DNA from 3 places in the Metabacillus litoralis genome. Region 1 is predicted to be linked to each of the others. Evidence: riboswitches for the same ligand, from Rfam matches in the RefSeq annotation. Region 1 holds a riboswitch; each other region holds the start of a gene.
What was found. Region 1 has a riboswitch for cyclic di-GMP ahead of D9842_RS17095 (DUF5667 domain-containing protein). Riboswitches for the same ligand answer to the same signal wherever they lie in the genome.
Positions count from the first base shown of each region.

Region 2: linked by a shared signal. The riboswitch ahead of D9842_RS16320 (GGDEF domain-containing protein) and the one ahead of D9842_RS17095 (DUF5667 domain-containing protein) in region 1 are both predicted to bind cyclic di-GMP.
Region 3: linked by a shared signal. The riboswitch ahead of D9842_RS06575 (hypothetical protein) and the one ahead of D9842_RS17095 (DUF5667 domain-containing protein) in region 1 are both predicted to bind cyclic di-GMP.

Region 1 is NZ_CP033043.1:3,461,310-3,465,599, reverse strand. Features, by position in the region: gene D9842_RS17110 (sugar-binding transcriptional regulator) at 1-616, shown strand, start outside; gene D9842_RS17105 (phosphocarrier protein HPr) at 710-976, shown strand; gene D9842_RS17100 (pyruvate, water dikinase regulatory protein) at 1,175-2,002, shown strand; cyclic di-GMP riboswitch class I at 2,147-2,229, shown strand; gene D9842_RS17095 (DUF5667 domain-containing protein) at 2,298-3,677, shown strand; gene D9842_RS17090 (HD-GYP domain-containing protein) at 3,787-4,290, shown strand, end outside.
Region 2 is NZ_CP033043.1:3,276,789-3,281,078, reverse strand. Features, by position in the region: gene cysI (assimilatory sulfite reductase (NADPH) hemoprotein subunit) at 1-1,057, shown strand, start outside; gene D9842_RS16325 (ring-cleaving dioxygenase) at 1,268-2,245, shown strand; cyclic di-GMP riboswitch class I at 2,401-2,485, shown strand; gene D9842_RS16320 (GGDEF domain-containing protein) at 2,544-3,602, shown strand; gene D9842_RS16315 (undecaprenyl-diphosphate phosphatase) at 3,666-4,290, shown strand, end outside.
Region 3 is NZ_CP033043.1:1,376,968-1,381,257, forward strand. Features, by position in the region: gene mscL (large conductance mechanosensitive channel protein MscL) at 162-542, opposite strand; gene D9842_RS06570 (DUF1801 domain-containing protein) at 759-1,412, opposite strand; gene D9842_RS06575 (hypothetical protein) at 1,586-2,335, opposite strand; cyclic di-GMP riboswitch class I at 2,421-2,503, opposite strand; gene D9842_RS06580 (DUF2187 family protein) at 2,769-2,945, opposite strand; gene D9842_RS06585 (hypothetical protein) at 3,267-4,163, opposite strand; gene D9842_RS06590 (UvrD-helicase domain-containing protein) at 4,270-4,290, opposite strand, start outside.

The DNA.
Region 1 (4,290 bases):
TGGTCAGACAATTGGAATCTCTTCAGGAACCACTTTACATGAGGTGGCTAAAGCGCTTCCAACAAATCAGCATTTTCCATCTGTTACATTTGTACCAATCGTAGGTGGAATGGGAAATGAGCGAGTGGATATCCACGCTAATCATATTGTGGCAAAGTTTGCAGAAAGCCTACAAGCTCAATACAGACTTTTGCATGCCCCGGTTATGGTTGATTCTAAAGAAGCCCGTGACATTTTCATGAGACAAACATCCATTCAAGAAATTTTTACGATGGGTGAAAAGTCTAATATTGCCATCGTAGGGATTGGAGCTACACCTGAGCATTCAACGATGGTTCATTCGTATTTAGGTCAAGAGCAAACCGAGTATTTTGATGATACAGATGTGGTAGGCGATATTTGCTACAACTTTATTAACAAAGAAGGAAAACCATCAAGCAGCTCTTGGAACGAACGAGTGATTTCATTAGAATTAGAAAAACTAAGAGAAATACCTCTTGTTGTTGGCGTAGCTTGTGGTCTAGAGAAGGTAAAATCGATTAGAGCTGCTTTGGAAGGCAAGCTTGTTCATGTGTTAATAACAGATGAACAAACAGCAAAAGCACTATTAGATTAAATATGTAGCGATTGGGACGAAATATTTCGGTAGATCGTCCCATTATTTATTATGTATAAAATTTAGAAAAAACAAGCTAATGGAGGATTTAACATGGTAGAAAAAACGTATACAATCATTGATGAAGCAGGTATTCACGCACGTCCGTCAACAGCCCTAGTTGGTGCAGCAACAAAATTCAAGTCAGAGGTTATGCTAGAATACAAAGAAAAACAAGTAAACCTAAAATCTATAATGGGTGTCATGTCACTCGGAATCCCATCAGGCGCAACAATAAAAATTATTGCCAACGGCGAAGACGAATCAGAAGTAATCTCTACTCTTGAAGAAACGTTGAAGACTCAGGGGTTAGCGAAGTAGTTTTTGGTGCCTGTCACTACCCGATATTTGTAGAGTTTTGTCGATTTCAAAGATTTCAAGTATCGTTAACAGAATAGTAGATTTTACTAAATAAATCATGAAGTTTTCAGGAGTATGAGTAAGCAGTATATTACCTTAGGCATGATGAATGTGCTAATGTTTCAGAAGATAATAAGTTCAAAGAATAGGTGATTTTAAGTGAATGAAAAAGACATTGTCTATGTTCTATCTGATTCACTGGGTGATACAGCAGAGCTGTTGGTCAAAACTGTTGCTGCCCAATTTATCGGAACAGAGGTTACCATTAAAACAATCTCCTATATAGAAAATAAGGAAGAAATAAATGATCTGATTGCTCTCGCGAAGCTAAGCAACTCTATCATTGCCTATGCACTCTTTACTCCGCTATTAAAAAAGCATTTTGATCATAAAGCGAATGAAGAAGACGTTACGGTGATTGACTTAATTGGTCCACTATTGGAGACCTTTGCAAATAAGCTTAATAAACAACCAGTACAAAAACCAAGTATAATAGAAGGACCTGATAACTCCTATTTTCGTAGAATTGAAGCCATTGAATTTGCTGTGCAATATGACGATGGAAAGGATATGCGTGGAATCAAGGAGGCGGATATCGTTCTCATCGGTGTTTCAAGAACTTTAAAGACACCATTGTCGATGTATTTGGCTCATAAAATGGTTAAGGTAGCAAATATCCCATTAGTCCCTGAGGTTTCTCCTCCTGAAGAACTTTTTAAGCTATCAAAAGGAAAATGCTTCGGGTTAACGATGTCAGCCGAGAAACTAAGAGAAATAAGGGTAGAAAGATTGAAGCATTTAGGGTTATCTTCGGACTCAAGTTATGCAAAAATTGAACGGATTCAGGAAGAATTACAATATGCTGAAGACATTATGGGAAAAGTAGGTTGTTCAATAATAAATCTTTCTTGTAAGGCAATAGAGGAAGCTGCAGAATTCATTATAGGAAATCTAGCGGATTCTAAGATCGAATATACAACAAGCTAACAAAAGCCCTTCGATATTTATTGACGGGTTTTTCGTGCGTAATTAATTCCTTCTAAAGAAACGATTGGAAGAAATTAAAACTATATTCAATGTATTTCACATGGTATAGTTAAACTAGAAAATGTCGAACTTTGTAAGTTCTTCATTTGAAAAAGGCAAATCCATTGAAAAATGGAGACGCAAAGTCACAGACCTAAGGAGAAATCTATGGTGGCTGGATTGCTGAAGGATGGAGAATGAACTCATATGAGTTGCTTCTTAATCCTTCCTAATTACTATATTTGGAGGGTTTTTTATGTTGACAAGTATTCGAAATGTTTTATCAACAAGTGTTTTGGTTTCAGCACTAGCGTTTACTCTAGGAACAGGACCTGCATTTGCAGAAACAGATGGTCCAGTAGAAGAGGAAGCAACTGAACAAGTAGAACAAACTTCTGAACAGAATGTGGAAACAGTGGAATCTGGAGATGAGACTGAAGCGGTAAACGAGGAAGCAGTAGAAACAGAAGGTGAAACTGAAGCAGTAGACCAGGAAGCAGTAGAAACAGACGAATTAGAATTGGAAACGAGTACACCATCGCTACTTCCGGGTGATTTCTTCTATTTTACTAAAAAACTATTAGAAAATGTTCAATTGGCTTTTACATTAGATGAAGAGAAGGAAGCATCATTGCTTGCTAGCTTTGCAGAAGAACGGATTAAAGAGGCGTTAGCTTTAATTGCGAAGGGTGAAGAGGAAGCAGCCAATGAGGTTCTTCAAAAAGCGATCGAGCAACAAGAATCTGCATTAGCAAAATATGAAACGACTGAAAATGAAGAACAAGAAGAAACTCAAACAGACTCTGTTGATGAGGAGCCATCAGCTGAAACAACTGTTGAGGAAGATGGAACGGCAGATTCTCTTCGTGCTGAACTAGAAGAAAAACTATCAGCAAACATTATTGCCTTAAAGGCTGCAATAGAAAAGATAGAAAACCCAAAGGCTAAAGAGGCACTTCAGAAAAATATTGTAAAGGCACAGGAAAAGTTAGAGGAAAAAATAAACAAAAAATTAGCTGAGCTAGAGAAGAAAGAGCTTGAAATGACTGAAGATATAGTTGAGTTAGAAGAAAAGCTTTCTTCTGGAGAAATTGATGAAGAAGAGTATAACAAAGAGCTTGCAGAACTAAGCAAGGATGTTGTTGAAGAAACAGAAGAAATGATAGAAGAGATTGATGAAGAAATCGAAGAAAAGACTACGGAGATAGAAAATGAAAGTAAACAGGTATCTGTAGAAGAAGATAACGAAGAAGAGGAAAAAGAAAAGTCTTCTAGTAAAGAGCTTGAGAGTAAAGTGGAAGAACAAAAACGAGAAGAGCTGAAGAAGCAAGAAGAAGCACGTGAGAAAGCGGAAGAACGTGAGCGAGAAGCGTTGAAGAAGCAAGAAGAAGCACGTAAGAAGGCGGAAGAACGTGAGCGAGAAGAGCTGAAGAAGCAAGAAGAAGCACGTAAGAAAGCAGAAGAACGTGAGCGAGAAGAGTTAAAGAAGCAAGAAGAAGCACGTAAGAAAGCGGAAGAACGTGAGCGAGAAGAGTTAAAGAAGCAAGAAGAAGCACGTAAAAAAGCAGAAGAGCGTAAAAAGAAAGAACAAGAAGATGAAGAAGATGAAGAAGAAGAAGAAGATGAAGATGAGTAATGCTTTTATTAGGGGTTGCCAAGGCAACTCCTTTTTCCCTTCAACTATAAACGTAAATATGATATAAGTTAGTAATACGAGTTAGATGAGTAGCAACAAGGAGGATATCATGAGATTTATTGATATAGAGGATTACAACCCACAGGCCATGCAATTGGCGATGCCTGTTTATGATCGGATGAGACGGATCCTTTTAGCAGCAGGACGTACGATTCACCCTAACTATTTGGAACGTATTAAAGAAATTGGAGTAACAACCCTTGTGGTAGAAGATGCTGAGTCATATGGAATTACATTAGATGAAATGCTGGACATGCCAACTTGGATGGATATTATTGCTGTTGTGCAAGAAGCATTTGAAGATGTGAAAAAAGGAAAAAGATTAAATGTCGTAGCTATTCAAAAGGCTGCCATGACTCTTATCCAAGAAGTAAATGCTCTTAAAACGATCATTTTAATCCCAACAACCTCTATTTCAGAAGGATTGGAAAAATATGCTCACTCAGTAAACGTGGCATTGTTATGTTTACAAATATCAAAGAAAATGAGTTATTCTCCTGTTCAGTTAAGAGATCTTGCCATTGGAGCGTTGCTTCATGATATCGGAAAGGCT
Region 2 (4,290 bases), 180 kb from region 1:
TGCGGTACCACCATCAAATGATGTGGATATTTTTTCTCAAGACTTAGGCTATATCGCCGTTGTTGAAAACGACAAGCTTGTTGGTTTTAACGTAGCAATTGGCGGTGGTATGGGAATGAGTCATGGTGATAAAGAAACATATCCACAGCTTGCGAAAGTTATTGGTTTCATTAAACCAGAACAGGCTTATGATGTAGCAGAAAAGATTATTACAATTCAACGTGACTATGGAAATCGTTCTGTACGTAAAAATGCACGTTTCAAATATACGGTCGATCGCCTAGGACTTGAAAACGTAAAAGAAGAGTTAGAAAATCGTCTTGGCTGGAGTTTAGAAGAAGCGAAGCCATTCACTTTCGATCATAACGGAGATCGCTATGGTTGGGAAAAAGGTGTGAAAGGAAAATGGAACTTCACGCTATTTATTGAAGGTGGACGTGTAACAGATTATGACGACTACAAGCTTATGACAGGTATTAGAGAAATTGCTAAAATTCACACAGGTGACTTCCGTTTAACAGCAAACCAAAACCTGATCATTGGAAATGTATCAAGTCAGAAAAAGAAAAAAATCAGTGAACTTATTGAAAAATACGGTTTAACTGATGGTAAGCATTATTCGGCATTACGTCGTAGTGCATTAGCATGTGTTGCTTTACCAACATGTGGTCTAGCAATGGCTGAAGCAGAACGTTACTTACCAAAATTAATTGATAAAATCGATGAGATTGTGGATCAAAACGGTTTAAAAGATAAAGAAATTACCATTCGTATGACAGGCTGTCCAAACGGATGTGCCCGTCACGCATTAGGTGAAATCGGCTTTATCGGTAAAGCACCTGGTAAATACAATATGTATCTTGGTGCAGCACATGACGGAAGCCGTTTAAGCAAAATGTACCGTGAAAACATTGGTGAAGAAGAAATTTTAAAAGAGCTAAATACGATTATCCCTCGCTATGCGAAGGAACGTGAAGAAAATGAGCACTTTGGGGACTTTGTCATTCGCGCAGGTATTATCGGAGAAACAACAGACGGAACGAACTTCCACGATTAATATAGGAAAAAGACAGGGGGATCCCTGTCTTTTTTTATACATTCATGAATTGGCCTTGGAAGTAAGCCGATTATCTATTATTTGAAAAAAAGGTTTTTCTATGATATATTATCTTTAATTCAAGATATTTTATTTAGAGATATTTTGTGAGGAATGTTACTAACAACTTGTAGTTAAAATATAAACAATACAAAATAATGGAGGATCACAATGAATCAATTAAAAGGTATTCATCATGTAACGGCTATAACAAGTAGTGCTGAGAAAAATTATGAGTTCTTCACATATGTGTTAGGAATGCGTTTAGTTAAGAAAACTGTAAATCAGGATGATATCCAGACATATCACTTATTTTTTGCTGATGATGTAGGAAGTGCAGGGACTGACATGACATTCTTTGACTTCCCTGGAATTCCAAAAGGAGTACACGGGACAAATGAAATTTCCAAAACATCATTTCGAGTTCCAACAGATGCTTCATTGGATTATTGGGTAAAACGTTTTGATCGCCTGGAAGTTAAACACACAGGAATTAAAGAGCAGTTTGGGAAAAAATCATTATCCTTTGTAGACTTCGATGATCAACAATATCAATTAATTTCAGATGAAAAAAATGAAGGAGTTGCCTCTGGTACACCATGGCAAAAAGGGCCGATTCCTCTAGAGCATGCTATTACTGGTTTAGGACCTATTTTCATTCGAGTAAATAATGTGGAACAAATGAAAGAGGTACTAGAGAAAGCACTTGGCTTTAAGGAAGTGGCACAGGAAGGATCATTTCACCTATTTGAAGTTGGCGAAGGGGGAAATGGAGCACAGGTCATTTTAGAGCATAATGATGTACTCCCTCATGGAATTCAGGGCTATGGCACTGTTCATCATGTTGCCTTCCGTGTTGAAGACCGCGTAGTGTTAGAAGAGTGGATTAGTCATATGCAAAGCATCGGTTTTCCAACTTCAGGCTATGTGAATCGTCACTTCTTCGAATCACTATATGCAAGAGTTGCACCCCATATACTTTTTGAATTTGCAACTGATGGACCAGGCTTTATGGGAGATGAACCTTATGAAACTCTAGGAGAAAAGCTGTCATTACCTCCATTTCTAGAGCCAAAACGGGAACAAATTGAAAAGCTGGTTCGTCCAATTGATACTGTTCGTAGTACAAAGGAGATCGTAAAGGAATAGGAAAAAAGGAGGAGAACCTTTATAGGTTTTCCTTTTTAAAATTAGCTATAAACAAAGAATTCATATTACTTGTAGATTTATCCATATTAGTATAGAATAGGTTTATAGGTAAAAAGTATCAAGGAATATATTCCTGTATTTCTCAACTCCAACTAAATAGTTAAGGGCAAATCTACTGAAAGGTAGAGACGCAAAGCTACAGGGGCTAAGTTCTGAGGAATATGCTTGCCAGTTACCGATTTAATATAAAGAAGAACTAATCGGTGGATTAGTTCTTTTTTTAGGAGCGATGACGGTCTTGTATAGTGATCTATCAACATTTGAAAATCAAAAACGAAAGCTGTATTTATATGTCATACCTATTGTTTTACTGTCTCTATTATTTGGTCTTCATAGTTGGAATGAATTTAACTTTCTAGATAGAACTATAGTAGCTTCATACTTAATCCTTTTTATAAGTTCCTACTTTTTAATCTTGAAGAGAATTTTCTTTAGAGTCGTTGAACTTACAATTTTTATATCAGTGTCTATTGTTCACTTATTGCTAACATACTGGTCTTTACATGTGGAAAGTGTTCAGAGTCAACATTATTCGATTAGTGATGCTGCAGTTTGGACACCGATGATTTATATTTATATTTTTATTACATTCTATGGAATTTACGGAATCGTGTTATCCATTGTTTTATGGTCTATGACAACAGCAATCATTCTATCTTCTTTGAGCATTATACAGGTTGATATGATTAACTCACTTATAAACTACCAGTTAGCAATGTTTGTTTATATTGTTATACTTTTTTTCGCTAGAAAAGGCCTTGATGCATCTGTTAGGACTTCAATGCTTGAGCAAATGGCTTTTAAGGATATGTTAACCGGTATTGAGAATAGACGGGCTGTTCACCAGTTGTTTGAAAAGCTTAATTCTGAAAGTAAAACGTATTCTATTATCTTTTTTGATATTGATTATTTCAAAAAAGTGAATGATCAGTATGGACATAGTGTCGGTGATTCAGTTTTAATAGAAATTTCTAGGATCATTAGTTGTGGTTTAAACAAAAGCGATTTTTTTGCTCGGTGGGGTGGAGAAGAATTCATTGTCATTACAAAAAAAGAGACGATTGATAAAACATTAAAGCTAGCTGAAAAGCTAAAACTCTTAATTAGCCAACATCAGTTTAAGGTAGTAGGAAAACTTACTGCAAGCTTTGGTATATCCGAGTCTCAACCAGGCCAACTAGCTGAACTAGTATTAGAACAGGCAGACCAAGCTTTGTATTCAGCAAAGGCTAGTGGGCGAAATAAAATTATGATGTTTGGTGAGCAAGGCGAAAATAAAAAAGAGATTCCCTCCTGACAATTTTAACGTTATACTTACTTTTGTGGTTTAACGATTAAAAGAATGATAGGAGCTTACAAGATGGATATTCTTACACTCTTAAAGGCTGTTATACTTGGCTTAGTAGAAGGGTTAACTGAATTTGCACCCGTTTCTTCAACTGGTCATATGATTATTGTCGACGATATGTGGTTACAATCGGAAGATTTTTTAGGTAAATATGTAGCAAATACGTTTAAAATTGTTATACAACTAGGCTCCATTTTAGCTGTAGTGGTCGTCTTTAAGGACCGCTTTATCCAAATGTTGGGTTTAGGTAGATTGAGCAAAAAAACAGCTGAATCTACGGAAGGAACAAGACGTTTAAAGCTTACTCAAGTCATTGTAGGCTTAATCCCAGCCGGTGTGCTAGGTGTTCTTTTCGAGGATTATATTGATGAACATTTATTTTCTATTACAACTGTGTTAATCGGTTTAGTTGTTGGGGCAGTCTTAATGATCGCAGCCGATCTTTTTGGTCCAAAGGAAGTAAAAATTGAGACAGTTGATCAAATTACTTATAAACAAGCATTTTCTGTTGGATTAATACAATGTCTTTCATTATGGCCTGGATTTTCACGTTCTGGATCAACCATTTCAGGAGGAGTTCTACTCGGAATGAGCCACCGTGCTGCAGCTGATTTTACTTTTATTATGGCAGTACCAA
Region 3 (4,290 bases), 2.1 Mb from region 1:
CCCTAAATATTTACAAGGAAAGGCAAAATTCGACTTTGGGAAAAGTATGCAAATGAGTGAAGAAGTTGCTTGTGAGTTTAGGTCAAAAACCGCAAGAAGTGTACTCGCGGTTTATTTACAGAGAATGAAAACCCTAAGTTCGACTAATTACTGTTCTACGACTATTGATTGTTTTTTAATAAATCCCGGATTTCTGTTAAGAGTTCCGTATTTTTATCAGTAGGTGCTGGCTTGTTGTCTTTCTCTGTTTCTTTCCTTTTGACATATTTGTTCATGACTCTGACAAAGAGGAAGATCGAAAAGGCAACAATCAGAAAGTCGACCACATTTTGTAAAAATTGACCATATTTAAGCTCTGCTTCCCCTATTTTTACGGTCAGATTTGTAAAATCAACTCCACCCATTAAAAGACCTACTAGTGGCATAATCATGTCATCAACAAGGGAAGAAACAATTTTCCCAAACGCTGCCCCAATTACAACCCCAACAGCCAGGTCCAGGACATTACCTTTCATGGCAAATTTCTTGAATTCATTCCACATACCTTTGTTCCACCCTTTCTTTTTAGATAGAGGTGATTATACTATGAAGGTGATGTGAAAACCAAATTTGATAAAAAATGTACACTTATATGGAAGCTAAATGGGCCTTTAAGTTAAGCAAGATAACATACTTAGTTACATCATAAAACGTAACATAATATTATTATGTTAACTTAAGAGTCAAGAAAGTAGAAAATCACTACAATTCCTACTTTCTTACTTTAAATTCTTATGTGATCCATCACAGTTAGGCATTCTTTTCGAAAGACCACATGTGCAATCAGTTAATCCCTTACCAATCAGAATTCGCTCAATACATTTCATAATCCTTGATTCTCTAGTTTTCGATTGTTTTGGCTGAGAGAAATGAAGAATATACGCTCTTTGTCGTCCCGGTGTTAATGCTTCAAAAGCCGTTTTCAAGGCAGGCAGCTCTTCAAATTTATGATGAAGCTCTTCAGGTATAGTAAACTCTGAATGCTCCTTAGCCTTCACTTCTAAACCCGCTTTTTCAACCTCAATAACTTCCAGGATATAAGCTTTCAAAATAGATTCCATTTCAATAATTTCTTGTAAATTTGTGAACCGAATTTGGCGAGCTGACTGGACATTCTCCGTTTGTTGAATGAGTATTTTCTGCGGATCCTTCAGCAAAGCACCTTTATGAAACAGAAGTGCACAGTAGTCTTTAAATCCATGGATTAACACAATATTTTTGCCATTTAACGTGTAACAAGGATGCTTCCACTTAAATTCTTCTGTTAACTCAGAGTCCTGAACGATCTCTCGTAGCTTCTCAAACTCTTCCTTCCACTTTTTCGCGGCACTTAAAAATTCATCAACTTTTGGATTTAAATTTGTATTGTTCATTTAGGTATACCTCATTTTAATTTTTCGGTCAGTAAAACAGCTAGAATTTCTCACTTTTGAATTTATAACAACACTTCTATTATATCAAGAAAATAGATAAAATACGGTTGGGATCGTTCCTTTTCTTGTAGTAACATAAAAAACGAGACTAAAGAATTAGCCTCGCAATTGTATTATGAATTTAAATTATTAGTAGGATTTCCATCCGCATCAGTACGTACATAACCTCCACCCTCTTCTTCACTCAGATTGACAGAAGTATCTCCATCTCCATCTCTCCAATAACCATCAATCCATACACCATCACGCCAATGACCTTCTACGTAATGAGGTTGTACATGGTGTGTTCCGGGTTGTTCTGATGTTTCTATTGAAGTTGCTGCTTCTGTGTGAGCCACATGAGGTTGGACTTGATGCACATTAGATGCTCCTTCTGTCCCTGCATTTGCTACATTTTGATGATCGTTAACTTGTTCAGCACCATCTGCTCCATCAACTAAATCGATCACCCCAACAGCAAGTGTCCCGATCGCCACTGTTTTTCCGATATCTCGTAATCCTTGCTTTACTTTTAGATCATCGCCGTCTCTAAATCCTTCATATGTAGATTTTCCACTATGATAGGTATTTTTAGCAGTGTGATAGACACCCTTTGCTGTTCTACCTATCGAATCCGCCATATCGTTTAATCCTTGATCCTTTTTATGTTTATCTTCTTGAATCAAACCTGATGCCGTATTCCATGCACCATCTGCCACTTGTCCGACCGTATCACCCGCAAATTCGGATGCTTTTTTAACCCCATCTCCTACTTCTTTAATAAACTTACTACCTGTTACATCTCCAACAACATTAACTGCCCCACCAATCACAGTTCCTGTTGCTTTACCTGCGAATTTACCAACATCTCTTAAAAATCCCATATATGTGTTCCTCCTCTATATTATAAGAATCAAAAAAGACCCACCCAAATAGGTGGATCATACCGACGTATCATTCTCCATCTTTTTAGGCGACTCGGCCACCATAGCATTTGCTTTAGGCCCGTAGTTTTGCGTCCCTACTTTTAAATAGGTTTGCCGTTATCTAATGGTGTGTATGTTATAGGATAATTTTACTAGATAATAGATTGTTTTTAAATAAAAATTTGCTAATAAATAATTATAATAGATTTGTCTTTGAGCTCTATTTTTAAGTATTTCGATGTAATTAGAATGGAATTCAAGTCATTGAGGTTTATTGGATTTCTTTCTTGATTTTTTCGAGTAAAAGATTTAAGCAAAATAAAAAAACACCCCCATGATTTATTGGAGGTAAGTACGTGTAGCCTTATTAAGAAGAATAAGCTCATCCAGTTTACTTTTTTATTTTGTAATTTTTATGATTCACAATCGTTTTCAGTGGTTCATTTTTTTCTTTTGACATACCGTAATCGACCATTACAGAATTTTCCCTAATCCCTAATACGACACCTTCATAGGTTTCACCCTCGCGTTTAAAGGATATTACATCACCAATTTTTGCAGTCGCCATTTATATCACCTCGCTTTTTTATCATGTCCAAAAAGGGCAATGAAATACGGACTTAATTTTCTATCATTTTGTATGAATACCCACTTTTCTTGATATTATAAATTATAACTTGATATTCCTCTGAGTTAGTTTAAGACTTATTGTGTATATCTGAATTAATTTATTATTAGGTGTGAGTCATCGAGATCAATTGGAACCCTGTTATAAATTAGTTCTAGCATTCCTTTACTACTTATTTAATATTAGCTAAACGAGAAGCACTATATGTTTCACCAATTTTAAACTTGAAGCCTTTCTCCCTAGTACCTACTCCATATTATCCTATTTATTAAATTCCTTAATTTCTCTCCACGAATTAAAGTAATTTGCATTTTGACCCTCTCTTTCATGGACTACTCGACTTTTCTTATCTTCAAACTGTTCTTTGTTCAAACAAGCAAATGATAAATCTTTGAAGTTATATCCAACAACAACATCCACATCTTTCATCTTTTGTTTTTGTACTTCGAAGGTTTCAAATGCATCGATTTTGTAAACTTGATATGGTAAGGTTGAATCTTTGTAGGCATTTTCGAATTGTAAATGCTTTACTCTAATCCTTACTACTTCCTTTTCACCTATTGGGACTGATATGTGATAAGGGAAATCATGATTAGACGTTCTAGACACTTTATAGCCTTCAGATTGTAATAGATCAGATACACGTTGTATAGCTATTTCTTGATCGTACTTTTTCATAGTGGTGTTCTTAATTCTAGGTAATTCAAGAACACTTTTATCAATACCAAAGGATAAATAATCTAAACCAAACTTCTTTTCCATCCCATTTGAAATCAATCTGGTTATCATTCTTATACGCTTTAATTCTTCAGTTTTAATAAAGAACTTACCTTTCAACCAACCATTAGCATCAGAATCTACCAAGAGCTGATTCATATCATCATAAATATTTAATGATTTTAAGAATTTTCCTTCTAATCTAAGTTCAACATATTTAATTGGTACTGGTTTTTTTTCATCATGAGGATATTTAATTCCCCCATATTGTATTGTTCCAATTTGTTCACTAGATTCGAATAGTTCCTTATGGGTAAATAGTTTAATTGATTCCTTACTTGATAATGGGACTTTGCATTGTAAATGAACCTGATTAAACAGAAAAATTATTTTCAAAAAGAACTTCTGTGCTTTTTCATATGGATGAATGGATTCACGCATAAAACTCCCCCACTTTCGACTTTAAGTATAAGATCATCTATTTCATTTCAAAATCAGCCTTACTCTCTCCCATATATGTAAGTACTCCATTGGTATATGTCAAAATTCAATTAGCTTTTTCGATTCG